DNA from 3 places in the Endozoicomonas sp. SESOKO2 genome. Region 1 is predicted to be linked to each of the others. Evidence: predicted binding sites of a transcription regulator. Region 1 holds the regulator's gene; each other region holds the start of a gene.
The links. Region 1 encodes FliA, which starts transcription of late flagellar genes. Its sites were predicted from a motif close to CTAAAGTTNNNNNNNNNNCNGCCGATA; they were not measured.
Positions count from the first base shown of each region.

Region 2: the regulator FliA is predicted to act here: its motif matches at 3,256-3,282, upstream of fliD (flagellar filament capping protein FliD).
Region 3: the regulator FliA is predicted to act here: its motif matches at 2,459-2,485, upstream of flgM (flagellar biosynthesis anti-sigma factor FlgM).

Region 1 covers NZ_JAHHPQ010000499.1:4,669-12,005, reverse strand. Annotated here, with positions in the region: gene KDK17_RS11445 (rhodanese-like domain-containing protein) at 1-338, opposite strand, end outside; gene KDK17_RS11440 (RNA polymerase sigma factor FliA) at 539-1,285, opposite strand; gene KDK17_RS11435 (P-loop NTPase) at 1,288-2,097, opposite strand; gene KDK17_RS11430 (sigma-54 dependent transcriptional regulator) at 2,820-4,277, opposite strand; gene KDK17_RS11425 (SWIM zinc finger domain-containing protein) at 4,693-5,001, shown strand; gene KDK17_RS11420 (hypothetical protein) at 5,058-5,243, opposite strand; gene KDK17_RS11415 (OprO/OprP family phosphate-selective porin) at 5,262-6,464, opposite strand; gene KDK17_RS11410 (hypothetical protein) at 6,751-7,337, opposite strand, start outside.
Region 2 covers NZ_JAHHPQ010000483.1:12,204-19,540, reverse strand. Annotated here, with positions in the region: gene flhB (flagellar biosynthesis protein FlhB) at 1-1,068, opposite strand, end outside; gene fliR (flagellar biosynthetic protein FliR) at 1,079-1,852, opposite strand; gene KDK17_RS10910 (flagellar biosynthetic protein FliQ) at 1,852-2,121, opposite strand; gene KDK17_RS10905 (flagellin) at 2,352-3,155, shown strand; gene fliD (flagellar filament capping protein FliD) at 3,315-4,664, shown strand; gene fliS (flagellar export chaperone FliS) at 4,678-5,079, shown strand; gene KDK17_RS10890 (flagellar hook-length control protein FliK) at 5,093-6,346, shown strand; gene fliL (flagellar basal body-associated protein FliL) at 6,377-6,889, shown strand; gene KDK17_RS10880 (sigma-70 family RNA polymerase sigma factor) at 6,906-7,337, shown strand, end outside.
Region 3 covers NZ_JAHHPQ010000483.1:29,148-36,484, reverse strand. Annotated here, with positions in the region: gene flgK (flagellar hook-associated protein FlgK) at 1-1,490, shown strand, start outside; gene flgL (flagellar hook-associated protein FlgL) at 1,512-2,420, shown strand; gene flgM (flagellar biosynthesis anti-sigma factor FlgM) at 2,523-2,831, shown strand; gene flgN (flagellar protein FlgN) at 2,803-3,312, shown strand; gene KDK17_RS10985 (OmpA family protein) at 3,318-4,211, shown strand; gene fliE (flagellar hook-basal body complex protein FliE) at 4,312-4,632, shown strand; gene fliF (flagellar basal-body MS-ring/collar protein FliF) at 4,647-6,299, shown strand; gene fliG (flagellar motor switch protein FliG) at 6,292-7,314, shown strand.

The sequences.
Region 1 (7,337 bases):
CCCCAGAGTGCAGCAAGGTAACTCGCGATCGCTCCCCTCATGTGGTAAGTGCTGTTGCCATAGATGACGATGGGCGTTTTCTTATCCAGAGCACCAGGCATAAACAGCTGTCTGAAGCCAGCCCTGAGATCCAGACTTTGAGACCGCTCAATATGCCCCCATTCCCACTGTTGATATGGCCTCACATCTATAAACAGGGCTCCCAGCTCATGAAGGCGCTTGGCCTGATGGGTATTAATGGTAACCACGTTTTTAATATTGACTGGCGCTTCTTGTGCGGACAAGAAACAAGAGGAAAGGGCCAGAAAGCACGCCGCAAGATAAGAATTCCATTTCATTTTAATACAGGTCCGTTATAAGACTGCTTAATAAAAACTACTTGATAAAAACCACTCAAAAAAAAAGTATGTGGAGCAAGGGCCTGCGTACATTCCAGCCACAGGGTTTGGAGAAACAATGACCTTGGATAGAAACAAAAATACTTATTTCAGAGCTTGGGGCCCCCATACTCAAGGGCCCCTCTGGGTACACTGGAGGTTTAACCTAACCAGTGATGGAGCTTGGCTCTCAATCTGACAGCTGCCTGGGAGTGAATCTGACTGACTCTGGACTCGCTGACGCCCAGAACCTTGCCAATTTCCTTGAGATTCATCTCCTCATCGTAATAGAGCATCAGGACCAGCTTTTCCCGCTCGGGCAACTTCTCTATAGCTTCTACAAGGGCATACTTGAACTTCTCTTCCTGAATATCGGCCGATGGGCCGCGGTCTCCAGAACGGGCCTGCATTCTGGACTCTTCGCTGTCGAACAGTTCTTCAAAACTGAACAGTCGACAACCACGAAGGTCACTGAGAATGGTGTAGAATTCATCCAGATTGACCTCCAGCTCCCGGGCCACTTCGAAGTCTCTGGCGTCTCTTCCCAGGCGGGCTTCAACCTTCTGAATAGCCTCAGTCACTTTGCGACTGTTTCTGTAAACGGATCTTGGTCCCCAGTCACCTTTTCGGATTTCATCCAACATGGCACCACGAATACGGATGCCGGCAAATGTTTCGAAACTGGCACCTTTACTGGCATCGTACTTTGAGGCAGCTTCCAGCAAACCGATCATACCTGATTGAACAAGGTCATCGATCTGAACGCTGGCTGGCATTCTGGCGGCCAGGTGGTTTGCAATTCTTTTTACCAGAGCCTTATGAGTTTCAACCATTTCGGTTTGAATCAGTTTCTGACTCTTTTCCTGATTGGCTTTCGTAGCCTGCACTTCCTGTGCTGTAGCATCCATGCTTATACCCTCTCTTTTATTCTTGTTGGTAAGAAGAATTCGATACGACCCCTTGGCGGTGTAACCGGTATCGCCATTATCTGATGAGCAATACGGGAAATAGCTTTCGAAGCCCGGCAATCCGGATTGACTTGCAGCAGAGCCTGCTGACGGGTGAGCGATTCTGCGACAGCCTTGTCGAATGGAATCGCCCCCAGATAACGGAGAATAATTTCTACTTCATCACTCAAGTAGGATTGCAGTCTTTCAAACTGGTTCGAACCGTACCGACGGTTACTGACGGCATTTACAATCACTCCAAAACGACGAACACCGTATATTCTATAAAGCATACGGATCATCCTCACAGCATCCAGCAGTGACACAACCTCCTGATTGATGACGATAAGAATTTCTCCCGCTGCCTGAATAAGAGCTACATTGTCCGGAGCCAGTCCGGGTGCGGTATCAATGACGAGGGTATCCAGAGTGGGGGCCAGTGACTCCAGGCTTTCTATCATTCGGACAGCATGACCGGTTTCTACGGTCTCCCGCCAGATAGGCTCCCCTTTTGGCGACAACACCTTCAGACCCTGAGGGCCATCCTGAATAAAACTTGAAAAAGAGTCGTTGGCATCGAAGTGAGTCATATCCAGCTTCTTCTCAAGCCCAAGACTTATTCCGACATCAGGAACAGCAAGGTTTCCATCCATTAGAACAACACGTCTACCGTTGTTTGTAAGAGCCAGTGCGAGATTGACTGCAACTAATGTTTTACCTACTCCACCTTTACACCCCGCAACTGCAATAATTTGTTTTGTTGATGAGTTCATGGCTTTCAGCTTCTTTTAAGTGATTACTGCACAAGATCTGGAATCAAAAACGTTTTTTATTTTTTACTGCCTGTACCTTATTAATAACAAGAGCCGTGCCAATTTTTTAAAATGCCTGTTTTTCAGGCATAGCCATATCACTGACGCGGCATTATTTTGACCAGACCTCAACCAAACTCCATAACAAACTGTTTTTATTGATATTTTTTTTAACCAGCCGAATCCCCGACACGTTACTTTTTTGACAGAGTCAAGATCACTCTCAACAAAATAAATCAATCGTCGTTTTATTGAAAAATAAAAAGAAAGTTATTTGACACTGTCATTTTATAGTGACGTATTGCTGTCGCATAAAAATTTATAGAAAAGTAAAAAGTGCTATTTAACTGACTTAATAAAGATTAAAAATGGAAAATTCAAAAAACGACAAAAGAAAGTTAGTTTTAATAAACTGAAAAAAACTTACCCGAACGAAAGAAAGTGCCAAATAAATCAAAGTCACTGATCATTTAACGAACCATAAAAACGACCTTCTTTTAAGTAAAAAAAGAAAGACAGCTATCAAATAAAATTTTCAGGATTTCAAAAAACAAAAACGTTCTCGACTACTTTTTTCAGAAGAAGACGAAACCGTAACAGAGTCGATATGATGACAGGGAAAGTGCAGACAAAAAAAATGGCTATCAGCTCACGCTGACAGCCATTTTTTTGAAACGAGCTGATTAACGCATGGTTTCTTCATAACGATGAAGACCATACTTTCTCATTTTCTCAACCAGAGTTGTTCGGCGAATCTGAAGTTTGTCAGCCGCTCTGGCCACAACGCTGTTGCAGTCACTCAAAGCTTGCTGAATCAGACTTTTTTCCAGCCGGGTCAAAAATTCCTTTAGATTCAGCCCGCCCACAGGAAGGATCGCTAAATCATCGACTTTTCCAGGCCCTGCAGGTTGAATACTGTCCGGGAACAACTCGGCAACACCGTCATCATCAGAAATAGCTTCCATATGACGAAAATTCTGCGGCAAATCCTGAACACCTACGACACCGTATGGGTACATGATCGCCAGTCTTTCCAACAAATTGGACATTTCCCTGACGTTACCTGGCCAGTCATGACGGCACAGCGATAAAATGGCAGCAGAACTAAGACGAATGGAGCCACGACTCTGTTTTTCCATTGCGCTAACCAACTCATTGAGGATCAGAGGAATATCTTCCGGACGATCCCTTAGCGCCGGCATTTCAATGGGAAATACGTTCAACCGGTAGTACAGGTCTTCCCTGAACTCACCAGACTCAATCATTTCAGAAAGGTTTTTATGGGTAGCCGCTATGATTCTGACATCCACGGAAATCTGCTCGGAACCACCTACTCTTTCAATAGTGCGTTCCTGTAGAACCCTGAGCAACTTAACCTGCATGTGCAGCGGCATGTCACCAATTTCGTCAAGAAACAGTGTGCCCCCCTGTGCCAGTTCAAACCGTCCTTTTCTTGAGCTTACCGCACCGGTAAAAGAACCTTTCTCATGGCCAAACAGTTCACTTTCCAGCAATTCATTAGGAATGGCACCACAGTTTACCGGCACAAAAGGCATATCCCGACGATGGGAGTGGTCGTGCAGATTTCTGGCCACCAGTTCTTTGCCAGTTCCTGACTCACCGGTCACCATAACATTGACGTCACGGTTGGCCACCTGCGCCATGGAAGCACGAACTTTACGGACTTTGTCACTTTTACCCACCAGCCCACGGAACAGTTCTACCTGCTGGTTCATGCCGGTCTGATGAAGTTGACGCCATTGCTCGCGATACACCTGACCGTAATGCAGGCAAGAGAGTAACTGCGAACGATTGCAGGGCCAGTCAATGCGGGCAATAATCTGTCTGCGTAGAGAAGATTGAAGGTTTTCAGGAATCGGGTCGGCTATGCGAATGACGGGAACCCCGCCACTCCAGTTCTGTATGCGGGCGATCATCCCCTGCATTGAACTTTCTGCCTGGAGAAAGTCTCCAAGAAAAAGCGCACAGAAACCATTTTTGTCGGATTCCCTGATAGCATCTTCCCAGTAGGCGGAACTGACCGCTCTGGTACGATACCCCATAAACTCAATAATGGTACCTAGATCATGTCGGCGCTGCTGAGAGTCTTCTATGATCAATACCTGATCTGCTGCATCCATTGTAACGACTTTCCTTGTCATCAACGCAATGAAAATAAACAGCCTTGAAATAATATGAATCGCAATAAGCAAACTCTTATTAATTCATTTAAGGTCTAAAATTCTATTTCGTCAAATTTCTTCGTCACTTTAATTCATTTTTCGTTTTTTTTACAAAATATGACGTGAAATAGCCCTATTCATGGATCGTTTGCTGGAATAAACAGAGCATTCTATCCATCAAAAGCTGATCTCTCTGATTTTACCGCACTTTCTATGGCACCTTCTGTGACAAATTGTTGGTTTTCAGGCACTGAAGCCGAAAAGATTAACGGGAATTCCTTTTATCTATCCATAACCGAAACACTACCCCCGCCTGCTCCGAAACCCTACCGACTGCTATGCTCACACTTTTACCTTTTCCCGTCAGGACTTTATGCACTCACTGAATCCCGACCTCATTGACCTGTTCAGAGCCAAAACTGCCCAGCGAGGAGTTGATTACTTTCGTCGAAATAAGGTTATTTCACTGGAATTAGATGATGAGACAGGCATTCTAAGTGGGCAAGTCAAAGGTTCAGAAGGCAGGGTCTATCTGGTCGATATTGAGCTGAACCCTTATCCGGATGATCCTGCTGAAGATGCTGTATCAGGTACCTGCACCTGCCCCATACAGTTCAACTGCAAACATGTCTGTGCCCTAACGCTCAGGGCAGAAAAGCATTTTGGGCGCGGATCGAATTAATGCATTGCCGGGTGAAGAAAACCGGGACAATACTGAGTCAGAGGTCGACGAAATGTTCACTGATCTGGCTCAATCGTGCATTCCCGAAAAAGGCGCTCAGGCACTACCCTGCCGGATGCCCCACCACTGGATAACAAAGGTGTGGAAGAAGCTTGACTGTCGGCAGTTGTTATAGCTTCCGGAACAGCGCCATTTACGGCACCATCAAAAAGGCCCTGCAAAACAGGGCCAAGTTCATACACAAAGGAACTGACTGGGGATCAGAACACGTATTGCAGGCGGCTTACGATAGCGCTTCCCTTATCATTTTCAATGTTTTCATTGGTTTTGCCTTGAACATAGTTCAGGCTGGCACGGATATTCTTGGTCGCAAAGTAGTTCACGCCCAAAGTAGTGGTTTTCAGCTCAAGATCATCACTCACACTATCCTGGTCGATAGTAGCCTGAGTGTAACGTGCGAACACTTCCCACTGACCACCGGTTGGCTTACCAAAAGCACCTTCTTTATAAGTGCGCTTGCCACCATCCAGCATGTAAGAAATCTGTCCATAGTAGCCGGAAACTTTAGCGTCGCTGTTAGCGTTTTTAGACTTCATGTCTCTCACTGCATATTCACCCTGAAGCTGGAGTGATTGGAACTGCCCCGCCAACTCCAGAACATACTCAGAATCTTTATCAACGTTTGCGACCGTTACAGTCCTGTCTGCACCTTTTTTAGCGCCTAAGGAGGACTCTAACTCAACATCAGAACCACCATCCGGATTCTTGTTGTAATAGTTCAGACCCAGATGAAGCAGCATGTCATCATTCATGATGGGGGCATAGGTAGCACGCAAGACATAACTGGCAGTCCGTTCTACTTCTGGCTTATCTTCTTCCGCCTGTCCATCATGATGAATACCAAACACGGCGGTATAGTTATCACCACCGGTTGCTACCTGAATACCGTAGTCATTACCTTCATCGCCTTGCAGGAAGTCATACATCATGGGACGCTCAATGGCCATAATCCAGGAAGAGCTGACAGTATTTTCCAGTCCATAGTCACGACCCCAGCGACCCAAAGTCACTTCGACAGGTTTGAAGCCAACATAACTGATTTTGGCATCATCCAGTTCAATTGAATCGTCGCTTTTGGTTTTCAACTTGAGCTTGTATTTCCAATCACTGTACGCCTTACCACTGAAACCAATCTCGGCACGGCGAATATAGCCTTTACGGGCTTCAGCATCATTACCACTGTCTGCAACATAAAGATCATCGAGGCTTGCATAGTCCCACTGTAACTTGCCGCTCACCTTGAAAGAAAAAGCGCCGTCTTCTGTTTTCAGCGCAAGACCACCATTCTTGGTGCTGACGATTATATCTTCACCTTCTGTCTTGACGACACCAGCATGGGCAGAAGAGAGGGTCAGGCCCGCAACAACAGCGGCTACCGCCACAGAAACAGGTTTACGTTTCATTAAAAACTCCATTTATACTGTGTTTTAGTATTTATTCATTCGTTCTAAGGAACGGTGTGTCGGCATTTTTTATCATTTACAACCCGAGAGTCCTTGCCGCCTCGCCAGACTTCAAAGCATGGCTGCAAGACCCTCATGGCTGTTTTTTTATTAACTGCGGGTGAGTATATTGGGCTGAAAATATTTCTTGGAGGTGACAAAAAAAAGAAGGTTTTATGACGCTATAATTCATTCCAATAAAACGCTGGCACCACTATTTAAGAGTCTGAAACGACTCTTAAATATTTCAGAGTGCACTTGCAGCCACAAGATACATTGAGACCAAAAGGGCAAATCCCGGCAGGTTATTAATGGAGTTTGCTTTACTGATAAGGCCTTGCCTGACGCTAGCTACACTGCCTATATTGACAGTCAGGGTCGATTTCCATTGCCTCGGACTGGCATTATCGGGTAGTGCCTCGAACAGATAAACGTCGCCATTCCGGTATTCGGGTTTGAGAATCACCAGACTCTCGCCTGCATGCTGACATAACCAGCTATCAACAATGGTTCCTTTATCATTCAGCAGACTGACCTTGCTGTTGGGCGCTTCACAAAGTACGACCAGCGGGTGATTGTCTGTTTCAGAAATATGTTTGGTTTGAGTCTGGTTGTGGCCGATCGACCACACTAACTCAATGGGTCGTGGCAGTGAATAATCATACCCGCCTGAAGTCCTTACAATGACTGTTTCGCTAAACACTTCGGCATCAGCGTCAATGTAATCATAGGTCTCAGAAACAGTAGCAGGAACAGGAACAGGAGTCGCTTCAGGAACATCAGTCGTTCCATGACAAGGGCCGGTTGCAGGACAAATATTTGACTTGGGATCAA
Region 2 (7,337 bases), on a different contig from region 1:
GGCCTGAAAGTCATTCAGATGATGGACGTAAGCCAAAATTTGAGCAACGGCCAAAAACAGGTCGTCGGCTATTTCCTGATTCAACTGTGTCGTATGATAAATCACCCGGGTTAACGTCGGAGACTGTACCACCGGTTTATTATATTCCCGCGCTACAGCACAGATGCGCAGGGCTACCCGGTCAACTCCTTTTGCCACGACATAAGGGGCTCTGGCCTTATCCAGATCATACTTCAGAGCTACAGCAAAGTGAGTTGGGTTGGTGATTATTACATCTGCTGAAGGAACGGCCTGCATCATTCTGCGGCCAGCAATTTCCTGTTGCTTCTCTCGCAGTTTTGAACGAAGTTCTGGCTGACCTTCAGACTCCTTCATTTCATCACGCATTTCCTTGTGTGTCATGCGCAGTTTTTTCATGTGGTTCCATCTTTGAAAAGGCACATCGATAAAACAGATCAGCAGCAGGGCGCTGACCAGAATTGTGATGGCCATGGCCAGATGGCTCAGCCCCTCTGACACTGCATGAACGAGCGGCAGCCGGTTCAACCAGAGTACATCCCGAAAGAACCACTGATTAATGAGCCAGAGAGAAAAAGCCAGCAGCGAGATTTTGGCAATGGACTTTAGCAACTCAATCATGGAGTTGGCAGAAAACATGCGTTTAATGCCTTTGAAGAAACTGATGCGTTCAGCCTTGGGTCGTATCTGTTTATTTGAGAATATCCAGCCTCCTAAAGCCGCTGAAGCGGCTATTGAAGCCAGAATGACAATCAACATAAAGGGCAGCAGGCCGGAGAAGCCCTGAGTTATGCTGATGATCAGGTGCTCCGTTAGCCAGCTTTCCTGACGCAATGCGTCTCTTTCAAACCTGAAGCTTTTGTGCATAACCTGAAACAGCTGGTCACGAATGAGCCCACCACTGAGCCAGAAAGCGGCCAGAGTTGAAGCCAGTAGGGCAAAGGTGACCAGTTCCCGGGATCGGGGGACCTGACCTTCGTCACGGCTCTTTTGAAGTTTTCGTTCTGAGGGTTCTTCTGAGCGTTCCCCGGTCTGTCCTTCTTCTGCCATCTTGAAATACCTAAAGAACCAGAGATCGTAGAATTGCCAGAACGGTCTGAGTCAATCGCGTGAAGACACCGTTCAGGGTCGAACTGATCAGCATCAGAATAAATATGCCTGCCAGCATGGTCAGAGGAAAACCCAGACTGAAAATATTGAATTGCGGAGCTGAGCGGTTCATGACACCAAAGGTGAAAGTGACAATTAATAAGGCAACAATGGCAGGTAGAACCATCAATAGTGCGCTGGCAAACATCCAGCCGCCCATGGCGGGCATTTGGTGAATATCCAGTTGACTGACAGAAAAGGGTGCAATGGGAATGGTATTAAAGCTCTCTACAACAATAGAAATGACGACCAGATGCCCATCAACCGCCAGAAACATCAGGAAACTCAGTAGCTGGAATACCTGGCTGATAACCGGAATCTGGGCGCCATTCATCGGATCGAACATGACCGCCATACCCAGACCCATCTGCAGGGAGAGCATCTGACCGGCGGAGGTGAAAATAGCGAAATAGATTTGCAGTACCATCGCCATTAAAAGCCCGACAGCCAGCTGTTGTGCAGTGATCAAAAGGGCTGCACCCGATAATGGTTCAACAGCGGGCACCGCAGGTAACATAGGGGCAACAATAATAGTGATGGCCATCGCCAGAATAACCCGGATTCTGGGTGCTACTACCTGGCTACTGATAATGGGCATCGCCAGAAAGAGTGCACCGATACGAAAAAATGGCCAGAGATACTGACCGATCAAGCCTACCACCTCAGAGAAGGTAAAGGTCCCCATCAGGCCAGCATCTCCGGGATAAATTCATACAACCGGAGAAACAGATCCATAAATTCCTGAATCAGCCAGGGGCCAGTGAGGCCTATAGTGACCAGTGTCGCCAGCAAACGGGGCAGGAAACTGAGGGTTTGTTCATTGATTTGAGTCGCTGCCTGCAGTGTGCTGACCACAAGGCCAACCAGCAGTCCGGGCATCACAATTACCGAGACCATCAGAACAATGAGGGTCAGCGCATCACGAAAAAGGTCTGCCACAACTTCCGGTGTCATGGGGTTTCCTCTGGATAAAAATAAATGCGTTATAAATATATAAAAACATTTTTTTACTTTAAAAACGACTTAAAGAAATGACAAATTTTGTTAAATATTCTCCTTACGCGATTAATTAAAAAAAACGGCAGCTCTATTTAAGAAATTCAGAATCCCTTCCGAGTGGTACTTATCAACAGGCAGTACGTTGAAGTAATCAAGCGATTAAACCTGAATAGGGAATTAGTAAAATGGCAATGACCGTAAATACCAATATCTTCTCTCAGAATGCCCAGCGTAATTTGGGTAAGACTGAGACGGGTCTTCAGACCGCCATGCAGCGTCTGTCTTCTGGTATGCGTATTAACAGTGCTAAGGATGATGCCGCCGGTTTGCAGATTGCGAATAAAATGGCTGCACAAATTGGTGGACTGGGTGTCGCTATCCGAAATGCCAACGATGGCATCTCCATGGCACAGACTGCTGAAGGTGCTATGAGCGAGATCACTAACTCTTTGCTGCGTATGAGGGATCTGGCTTTGCAGGCATCAAGTGGTACCTATGAGGCTGCTGATGTGACTGCCCTGCAAGCCGAATACGATGCTCAACTGGCTGAGATTACCCGTATTGCCTCAACGACTGAGTTTAACGGGACAACCGTTCTTGGTGCAGGTACTGTCGAAATTGCCGTTGACTATACCGATGCTACCACCAATAACATAGACCTCAATTTTACTGCCGTTGCGCTGACGGCTGTTACCTTTACCGATGCCGCCACAGCTCAAACGGCAGTGGGTGCATTGGATGTCGATATTGCCGCCTACGACGCTGTTCGGGCCAGTCTTGGTGCATCCCAAAACCGACTGACCACTACCGTCAATAACCTTTCAAATATCCGTGAAAACCTGAGTGCTTCCAGAAGCCGTATCGTGGATACTGATTTTGCTGCAGAAACAGCGAATCTGAGTAAGTATCAGGTCATGCAACAGGCCGGTACTGCTGTGTTGGCTCAGGCTAACGCTATACCTCAGAACATTCTGTCTCTGCTGCGATAATCGCTTCAGGACAGTTTGTAAAATTCAGTCAGCTTTAATGCTGATCGTCTTTGTGGGAGCTAACCAGCTCCCATTTTTTTATAGAGCTGTCTGTTATTCGGTTATGTTTCTCAAAGCAGTGCCGACTGAATAAAAGCAGGCATTAATCAGAGGCTGATTATGTTCAGTTTGAATGGCATTTTCTCGGGACTCGATGTGAGCTCCATGGTGAACGCTTTGGTGGAGGCTGAGCGTGCTCCGACCGAAAGCCGTTATGCCCGCAGAGAGGAGGCCTTTAACGTGGAACTCTCTGCTGTTGGGACGCTAAAGTCTGCTCTGGATGATTTTAATACCCAGATAGAAAGCCTGAACAGCATCAGTAAATTCAGTCCCAGGGCAGTCAGCATCAGTAATGAGTCAGTTCTGAGTGCAACTGTTTCCAGCAGCGCCGGGGCAGGCAGTTATCAGTTTTATGTGGATCAGCTGGCCACCCGCCATCAGACGGTATCCACATCTATTGCTTCAGATGCCACCGTTGGTTCCGGAACGGTCAACCTCTCGGTTAACGGTGAAAGCTTCTCTGTTGTTATCGAACCGGGAACAGAGAGCCTGACTGATGTACGTGATGCCATAAACAATGCTGCTGATAACTCCGGAGTGCAGGCAACAATTATCAATGAAAGCGGTCAGCAACGTCTTATGCTGACTAGCGAGAAATCTGGCGCAGCAAACACCATAACGAGTGATTTCAGTGGCCTTTCCGGTGGATCAGAAACTCTGGGATCCTTTACCGACTTGCAGGTGGCAGTCGATGCCAGCATACGGTTTGGTTCAGGGGCCTCTGCCATCACTATTACTTCCGAAGATAACCAGCTCGAAAATCTTATTGATGGCGTCACGCTTGATTTGAAAGCCGTCAGCACAGATCCGGTAACCGTAAATATTTCCATAGACAAAGACAGCCTGAAAGAGTCTATGCAGGGGTTTGTGGATGCCTGGAACAATGTTAAGTCTACCCTTGATAACCTGACGGATTTCAACGGTATTACAGCGGGGCCTCTTAATGGTGATGCCCAGGCCCGGGCTATTGAGGGACAGTTGAGAAGTGTCATCAGCTCTTTATACGGTGAAGACGGTGACACATTCAGAACGCTCGGGCAATTGGGGCTGACAACCACCGAAGACGGCTCGTTAAATCTGGATTCCGATAGTCTGGATGAAGCTCTGGCTAACAACTTTGATGAATTGGCAGAAGTGCTGGCCGGTGAAGATGGCTTAATGAGTCAACTGGCAGCCGTTCTCACACCTCACCTTGAAAGTAGCGGAACGCTTGACAGTCGGGAAGACAGGATTAATGAAGGCTTGAGTGATATTGAAGATGATCGTGCCGCACTGGAGTTGAGACTGGAACGAACCCGCAGTTATTACCAGAATCAGTTCCTGACGATGGAAAGTATTCTGGCATCACTGAGTGGAACCAGTGATTGGATCACCAGCAGTCTGAATAGTCTGAATAACAATAATTCCTGATCATGGAGGGGTCATGAAGCAAAAAGGTCTGGGTGCTTATAAACAACAGGAAAAAGCAGGTGTAGAAGCGTCTGATTCTGTTCAGCTGGTGGGTGTGTTGTTTACTAAACTGATGGACAATCTGGCTAAGGCAAGCCACTACATTGAGCGAAAAGATTTTACCAACAAGTCGGATCGACTCTCCCTTGCCATCGAAATTCTGCTGGTACTGGAACAGTCACTGGATTTTCAAAAAGGCGGTGACTTAGCCGACAATCTTCAATCGTTATATCTCTATTGTATTAGACGTTTAACAGATGCCAATACAGGTAATGATGTGTCCGCTATCAGTGAAGTGATGGGGCTGTTAAAAGAAATTCAGGAAGCCTGGACTTATATTTCCACACCTCAAGCTGCGATGGCAACTATCCAGTAACGGGGCGGTTTGAATGGAAAATCAGGGACTGCCAGTTTTTTCGTTGTTATCTTTGTCCGGTTCGGTGCCGTCGGTTGAGGGTGCCCAACCGCAGGTCATGGCGGCTGCTCAGGCAGCTACAACCTCTTCAGAGTTGACGTTTGACACCATTCTTCAACAGTTTTCCTCAATAGAATCTGCAGCCACAGAGTTAGTCTCTCCAGAGCTTTTATCTCCGGAGCTTTTATCTCCACAATTGTTGCCTGTTAATTGGCAGGCAAAATCAGATGTGCTTTTGGCAAGCCCGGGGGCTTCAGAACGGACAAAGCATTTTCCCGTTACACACTTGCCAATAGTGACAAGCGAGAAAAAACCTGAACAGGCCACTGTGGAGATAAAAAATACCTCTTTAACAGAAGGGGTAACTGAACGACCCGATTCAAATGTGTCAATGCCCATAAAGGCTGCAAAACTCCAGCTGCCTGTCCGAACCCGGGCATCAGAGGTCTCTTTGACTCCGGTTATCACCCAGAGGGCGACTCAGGCTCAAAGACCATTAACGGATGTTAATCAGGTGTTGGAGGTAAATCACCAAACAGAAAAGCTCAGGCCGGAAGTCACATTAAAACCGGATCAAATCCTGGCAGAAGCCAAAGTGCCGGAGATAAAAAATCACAATGGAATAAAAGAAATTCCAGCTCCGCAGCCTCTGTTCAATCTTGAAATGGAGCGAAAGGCCACTCTAAAAACAGTGCCTGTATTGATGCAACAATCTGAGTCAATAACGGCCATTGCTCATCAGGCGCCACAACATTCTGTTTCAATTCAGATGACTGAGCCATCATCAGCCGCTCAGTCACCTCTAGTTAAACAACCTTTCCTGCAACCTGAACTAGCCCAGCGACCGTTTGGGCAGACAGTGGTCCAGATGATTAAGCAGGGTGAGCAGAAAATGGAGTTTCGCTTAGACCCACCGGAATTAGGCCGGGTAACGCTGACTGTGAGCGTTGATAGAGACGCTGTCAGCCTTCAGGCGATAACGGCAACACCGGCAGCCAGAGACTTGTTGCTGCTTCATGGCGATCGCCTGCGGGAAGCTCTTAATAGTGAATCACTGACTCTGGGGCAAATGTCAGTGGATGTGGGTAGCCAGAAAGAGGCCGATACATCGGAACAATCTTCAGAATACCTGCCCACCGCCGATGGTTGTCATGAATCAAAGGGTTATCAGAGTGCCCAGGAACAATTCAGGGTTCATGGCGGCAGATTATTGGATCATTTCGTTTAACAGATCATCGGAAAAGGAGTTTTTGGACTCATGGCAGATGAAAAGGAAAGCAGTGCCTCTGAAGACAAAAATTCAGGCAACAGCAAGTTATTAATCATCATCATTATTCTTCTGGTGCTGTTGCTGGCTGGTGGTGGCGGTTTTGTAGCAATGACAATGATGGCTCCTAAAGAGCAACCGCAACAGCAACAGCAACAGCAACCGCAGCAACCAGTGGCAGCATTGGCGCCACCCAGTTTTATGATGCTTGAGCCGTTTATTATCACTCTTAAAAGTGATGCCCGACCTCGATATATGCAGATAAAACTGTCATGGATGGTACGGGATGAAACGGTGATCGCAACACTGGAAGCTTATCGGCCACTTATTCGTAATGAAGTCATCAACTACCTGGGCTCTCTCTCTTATGAACAGGTTAAAGCCGGGGGCGTCACAGAGATTATCCGCGCTGAAACGCTGGCAAGAGTGAATGCACTGCTGGACAAAGAGAGGGTGGGAGCAAGGGTGGATGACTGTCTGATTACGGATCTTGTGATTCAGTAGCAGCTTAGTGGCAGACATGCAGCAAAAAGGACTTAACGCTTATCGCCAACAGGCAGGAAATCAGCGGGATGTTCTGGTTAAGCAGCACTTGTCCCTGGTTAAGAAGATTGTGCTGCATCTGGCCAGCAGTCTGGGCAGCAACATCTCCCGGGATGATCTCTTGCAAGCAGGCATGATGGGTCTGCTGGATGCTGCCAGTCGTTATGATCCGGGTCGCAAAGTCCCCTTTGAACAGTTTGCCAAAACCCGGATTCGAGGCGCAGTGATTGATGAGCTACGACAGTGGGACTGGCGCAGCAGAACAGACCGGGAACACGGGCAGAAAATCAGTAATGCCATCCAGAAGTTAAATACAAACCTGGGACGGGCTCCGTCCGAGTCCGAAATTGCAGAAGAACTTGGCGTCAGTCTTGAGCGATACCACCGTATGTTACAGGGCAGTAGTTCC
Region 3 (7,337 bases), on a different contig from region 1:
CGGGAGTCGGTACCAAGGGAACCGGTGTTAATGCATCCAGCGTCGACCGAATAGCCAATAGTTTTCTTACTGCCCAGATGTGGGAGAGTCAATCTCTGGCGGAAAAGACAGCCACTTTTTCGGGATACATCGACTCGCTGGATAAATGGTTGGGCGATGACAGCACATCGCTTACCTCAGGCCTTGAGAGTTTCTTTACAACACTTAATGGCGCAACGGTTGATCCTTATTCCAGTGCTGCCAGACAAGTCATACTCAGCGAAAGTAATAAGCTGGCTCAGCAGTTTACAACACTGAATAACCAAATTGTCGGTCATCAGGGTTTAGCCGGGAGGCAATTGGAGGCTTCGGTTGCAGAAGCGAATGGTTTGCTGGCAAATATAGCGGGCTTTAATGACCAACTAAAGAAGATCAGTGCCAGTGGTGAGGTTGCCAACGAGATGCTTGACCAAAGGGATCTCGCCGTCAAAGAATTATCAAAGCTGATGGGCATCAATGTTCTGGAGCAGCCTGATGGCAATCTCAATATTTACCTGAAATCAGGTCAGCCACTGCTGATCGGTGATCAGAGAAACAGCCTGAGTGTTACCGGCTCAGCCAGCCATCCTGATGGCTTTTCATTGGCGTTTGAAAGTGATTCTGCCTCCCTTCAGGTGCACGGTGATCCGGGGGGCAGCATTGGCGGCATCCTGAATTACCAGAATGGCACTTTAAGACAGGCTCAGAATGAGATTGGGCGTCTGGCAGTAGTCATAGCTTCGACGATCAATGCCCAGCTAAGACTTGGGGAGGATGTCAATGGCAACTCCGGCGTGGATCTTTTTTCTGATCTGACTAATCCTGCCAGTGGTATCTTTTCGCTGGATGTCGCCTCCACCTCAGTGTCCGATATGAGAATTACTGACAGTTCCCAGCTGAAAGCCAGTGACTATGATCTGCGGGTAGATAACACCGGCAACTATGTTATTACCCGGTTGAGCGATGGGGTTCAGTTCAGTGGCAGCTTGTCCGGAGCAGGTACTGATACCCTGAGTTTTGATGGCGTTGAGATTGATATCAACGGTGCCGCTACTGATCAGGCTTACCGGTTGTCACCGGTGCGTTATGGTGCAAGAGATATTGATGCTGTTCTGACGGAACCTTTTGCTCTGGCTCTGGCAGCACCGGGTAGTGGTGTGGCCGATAATTCGAACTTGCAGACAATTCTGCAACTTCAGAATGATGCTCTGATAGAGGGGCAAAGTAGCCTGACTGAAAGCTATACCCGGTTTATTGGCGATATTGCGGTACAAACTTCTCAGGCGAAAACAGAAGCCGATGGTGGTAAAAAACTGTTTGAGCAGGCTGAAGCAAGCCGCAATGCCTACAGTGGTGTCAATCTGGATGAAGAGGCTGCCAACCTTTTACGCTTTCAGCAACTCTACAGTGCTAATGCTCAGGTAATTTCAGTGGCCCGGCAGACATTTGATTCATTGCTCAGAATGTTCTGATAAAGACAGGGAGCCAAAAATATGCGTATCAGCAGCATCAATTTCAATAATGTCATGCTCAGGGCTATGCAGGACGGTATGGCCAGACTGGCTGTAACCAATGAACAGATGGCATCCGGAAAACGTATCCTGCAACCCTCGGATGACTCCGTTGATACAGTCAAAATTCTTCAGATCAAGAATGAAGTAACGGCTATAAAACAGTATGAAGATAATATTGATTCGGCCAGAAGAATACTGCAGCAGCAAGATGTTTTATACAGTGGAATGACTGAGCAATTATGGCGTGCCAGAGACATTATTTTGCAGTCCAGAAACGGCACTCTGACTGATCAGGACTATGAGCCATTGGCAGAGGAGCTGAATACGATTGCTCAGTCTTTGCTGAGCCTGGCCAATTATCAGCAGGCAGACGGGCAGTACATTTTCTCCGGAACCCTGAGCACTCAGAAGCCTGTTGACGAAGTCGCTGGTGATTATTCATACAATGGCAATAATAACCTTCGTCTGGTCAATATCAGTGGCTCTGCCCAGGTGACATTCAATGAGTCGGCAGAAAATCTATTTTTCGACCCAACCGCTACACCACCGATAGACAGTATCTTTGACGCCCTGTCTGGTGCGGTGGATGAACTGAGAAACCCTGTGAGTCTGAATGCCGTTCTGTCAGACGCGATGACATGGATTGATGCCACTCTGGACAGGGTAGGGATCGCCCAGACCAAGGCAGGCAGTAATCAGACTGTGCTTGATCGGGTGGGTGAAAGCCATGCCGATATCAAACTGATGCTGGAAAAACTTCATTCATCTCTGGAAGATGTTGATATGACGAAGGCCGCCACTGATTTGGCTCAGCAGCAGACCCTTCTCAGTGCCAGCCAGCAGGTTTATGCCAACATCAAGCAACTGTCTCTGTTCAATTATTTCTGACGGGCCATTGGCAAAAAAAAATCCCCATTTCAGGGAATTTAAGATTTTTTGACACCTTGCCGATTGGAGTTCTGTACCCATCACAGACGAGTGGTGAAAAGCATGCCGGGAATAAATCGCACCGGGTCAAAAAAAGCAGCCAGTCCAATAGCAGGCCAAAGTGCAGTCAAAAATGATGTAAAAGCAGCCGCGCCTCCCAAGGTCAATGATGATCGTTTAAGGTTGAGCGGTGAAGCCCAGAATATTGAAGAACTGTTCCAATCTCTGTCAGACATAGATGAAATTGACAGGAAAAAAGTGGAGAGCATTCGGCTAGCGATTAAAAAAGGAGAAATGCCGGTCGATTATCAAATGCTTGCCAACAAAATTCTGGAGCTTTCCGATGACTTTGATGACCACAGAAAAGAATGACAATAAAAGTGGTACTTATAGCGTTTCTGTTGAAAAAAAACTGCTGGGCAATATCCGTGATGCACTGGCTTTAACCCGCAAACTGGAAGTTGTTCTGAGCAAGGCCCATAACCTGATGCTGGAAAGGAATATTGCAGCTCTGGAAACGCATCTTGAAACTCAGGTCAAACTGTTGGACATGCTGCACCTGAATGCTTCCCTGAGAGAGCATTATTTGAAAGAAGCGGGGCTGTCACCGGACCCGGCAGGTATACGATCATTTCTGCAAATTATATGTTCTACACCCAAAGCTGAAGCCACACTGAAACAATGGCATCAACTGGAAATTACAGCAGGCCGCTGCCGTAGTCTGAATCAGGCAAACGGCAAGCTCTTGAGTCGTCTGGCGGCCAGCACTAACCAGATTATTGATGTGGTTTTTTCCAGTCAGGAACCCTCGCCCTATAACCAGCAGGGCATCTGTGAAAGAAAGCTGGGCTGATCAGCATGTTGTTTTCTGATGATTTGCGGCGATTTCGGAAACTGTTGATTTTTGGCCTCGCGATTTTTGGTTTCTCCTTGTTGCTGCTTTCCCGATCATCAGCCAACTCAGTCAGAGAATTCCCTCAGGAACTCACCCTGCATAAGTGGGAGTTGACCACTTCCCGTTTCCAGTGTCGCCTGAACAGCAACGTGACAGGGCTGGGCAGTATCGTTCTGAATGCGGCTGCCGGAGGTGTGCATTATATAACCCTGGAACCGGATTTTTTTATTAAAGAAGCCCGGCATATTCGTGTTGCGGTTCAACAATCCCCCTGGCGTCATAGCCATTACCTGAACGCTCTCGGAGGTGTTGAAGCAGAGCCGGATAAACAGTTTGAAATGAGAATCAATGTTGCCCGTGTTGTTGAAGATCTGCAGCAGGGGCATCAGCTGGTTGTTGAGATTCAGAGGGAAGCAGTAAACCCTGTTCATATTAAAATACCCGCTATGAATTTCCAAAAAACAGCAGCAACATTTTATCAATGTTATGGAGAATTGCTGGCTCTGAACTACGAACAGGCAAAAGAAACACTGCTCTATTACCCGTCATCAAGATCCCATATAAGCCCGGAACAATTGTCACATCTTGATGACCTGGCCACCTATATTCTGGTGGATAAAAGTATCACCAATGTTGCTATTGACGCTCACACAGACTCCCGGGGTGACAGGCTGGAAAACCTTCAGCTGTCAAAAGTGCGTGCAAGCCGGGTTTATAGATATTTACGATCAAAAGGTATTTCCGAACAGCGTCTTACCATGCGCTTTCATGGTGACCGCTATCCTGTAGCCACCAATACGACTGTTGCAGGAAGAAATAAAAACCGACGGGTAAAGATTACCCTGAGCCGCCGATAAATAATTCTGACAATAAATCGTCAACTGACGGAAAGAGCCTGTGCTTACCGGGCACTTTTACAGAACAACATTTCACAGAACAACAGTGGATGGCGGCTCAATGGACATCAAAGGTCTAAACCCGGATTCCCTCAGTGTACTCCTGAAAAACCGACCTGCTCCGATTTTACCTTCCTCAGTTGCATCTGAAGGCATGACTACCAACGGTTTTGGCAATCTGCTGCAACAGGCCATTGAAAAGGTTAATGATCTGCAACAAGAGTCCAGCGGCATGATGCACAAGATTGAAACCGGGGAAAGTGATGACCTCATGGGCACCATGATTGCCATGCAGAAATCCAGTATTTCCTTTCAGGCATTGATGCAGGTTCGCAATAAGGCAGTGACTGCTTACGAAGACATCATGCGCATGCAGATCTAAGGTAGAAAAATACCATGGCAGAATCAGAAACAAATGCCACCCCGGAGCAGGCACCAGAAGAAAAAGAAGTGAAGCCTGTTTGGCGTGAAGCACTGGACAGGGTGTCCGAAGTTCTGAAAAACAATCGTAACTATCAAGTGGTGCTGATGGTCTTGTTTGCAGTATCGGTTGCCCTGATGTCGGTTTTCTGGCTCTGGTCACAATCTCCGGATTACCAGCCACTGTATGGCAATCAGGAACTCTATGATGTGGCCAGTGTGGTCAATGTACTGGAACAAAACAGTATTGCTTATAAAATTCACCCGGCTTCGGGTCAGGTCATGGTGGATGTCGGCAGGCTCTCCGATGCCCGTATGCAGCTGGCTGTATCGGGCGTTCAGGCAAGAACGCCGGAAGGACTGGAAACGCTCGATGGGCAGGAAATCGGTACCAGCCAGTTTGTGGAAAATGTCCGTTACCGGCGTGGTCTTGAAGGCGAGCTGGCTCAGACCATTATCAGCCTGAAACCCGTCCGCAATGCCCGAATCCACCTGGCTCTGCCCAAACAGAGCAGTTTTATTCGCAAACAGGGAAAACCATCGGCCTCAGTGTTTGTCGATCTGTTTCCAGGATACAGGTTGAGCAATGAGCAGATTGAAGGCATTGTGAATCTGGTGGCCGCCAGTGTCACTAATATGAATCGCAGCGATGTTTCTGTTATTGACCAGTCCGGCAAACTGCTCTCTTCAGATGTTTTATTGGGTAACAGTGTGCTCAGTGAAGCCAGTAAACAGCTGGACTTCAAGCGTCAGGTTGAAGCTCATTTTCAACAGCGCATCAGTGCCCTGCTTGAACCTCTGGTGGGGTCTGTCAATTTCAGGGCCCAGGTTACCGCCAATGTGGATTTTGAACAGGTGGTGCAAACGGTAGAGCAATATGAGCCCGGTGCTCCCGTGTTAAGAAGTGAGCAGGGAAAGGAAGTGCTTAATAGCGGGCAGGGAGCCAGAGGCATACCCGGTGCTCTCGCTAATCAGCCACCGGAAGAAGGGGAGCAAGCTCAGGCGGAGCAGGGCAATAATACTCATTCAGAGTTTGTCCGCAACTATGAAGTAGACAAAGTGATCAGGCAGGTGGCCAATCAGCAGGGCAGAGTACAGAAACTCAGCGTTGCCGTTGTTCTCAATGAGCAGCCCGATGAAGCTCTGGGTATTGGTAATTGGGATCAGGCAAGAATTGCCACGATTCAACAAATGATTATTGATGCGACAGGTATTGATCAGGCTCGTGGTGATCAGATCAGTATTCATACCGCACCGTTTGTGCCAGTCACTCATGTTGAACCTGTCGGGCTGGCCTGGTGGCAACAGCCGCAGGTGCTCTACTACGTCAAATATGGTTGCGGTACTTTGCTGGGGATTCTTGTGATTATGTTTCTTTTAAGACCCATGATGAAACAGATCACTATCAAGATGGATGAGCCAGCCGTGTTACCTCAAATCTCTGAGGAAACGGATTCTACCCAGTTCGACCAGCAAGGCAGGAAAGTAATATTTGATGACACTTTTGATCTTTTGCCGCCTGAGTTGGCAGATTTTGAAACTCAGGTGACTCAGATGCGAGAACTGTCGTCCAAGGCCCCTGCCAGGGTAGCACAGGTGATCAAGCTATGGATGAACAGTTATGAGTGATAATCAAAGAACCTTGCCATCAAGGCCGCCGACTCCCAAAGACATTGCTATCCTGCTTCTCAGTCTGGGGGAAAAAGGTGCGGCGCAGGTATTCAAACACCTTAGCCAGCGGGAAGTTCGACAGATCAGCACGACCATGGCGACCATCGCACCCCTGAAAAGAGATCAGGTTCAGGAAGTTCTGGACCTGTTTTTCCACACTTATCGGTATGACAGCGCCCTTTCTGGTTCCTCCAAAGGATATATTGACAAGACCTTGAAGATGGCTTTGGGTGACAAAGAAGCCAAAGGTGTCATGGACTCTATTTTTGGCGGTGAGAGCAACAGTCTGGAAGCGATGAAATGGATGGACTCGGGAACCATCACCGAACTGATTGTTGATGAGCACCCGCAACTTCAGGCAGTGGTTTTGACCTATCTGGGAGCTACACAGGCTACCGACGTATTAATGCGCCTTCCAGCCAAAAGTCACCAGGATCTATTGTCACGAGTAGCCCGACTGCAGGAATTACATCCATCCATCCTTGAAGAACTCAACATTATATTTGATGCCAATATCGGCAAAATGAGCACCAGTCAGAATACCACCGTCAGTGGTCTTCGTCAGGTGGCCGATATAATGAACCGGATGAACGACACTTCGGTGCAGAGTCTGTTGAGTTACTTTAAGGAGCAGGATAAGAAACTGGCTGAGCAGATTGAACAACAAATGTTCCTCTTTGAACACCTTATGCGTCTGGACGAAGATGCACTGCGTAAGGTTATGGCGGAGGTCAGTCAGGATATTCTGGCTCTGGCGCTCAAAGGGGCCGCTCAGGAGATGATTGATGTCGTTGTAGGTACCATGACCAAGCGAAGCGCCAAATTCCTGCTTGAAGATATTGAAAATCTTGGCGCGGTTCGTGCCAGTCAGGTTCAGTCTGCCCGCAACGATGTGCTTCGGGCAGCGCGACAGCTGGCAGCATCCGGTGAGATAGAGCTGATCTTTAATGATGAGGACGAGATGATCGGTTAATGCCAATCAATACCCATCACTTT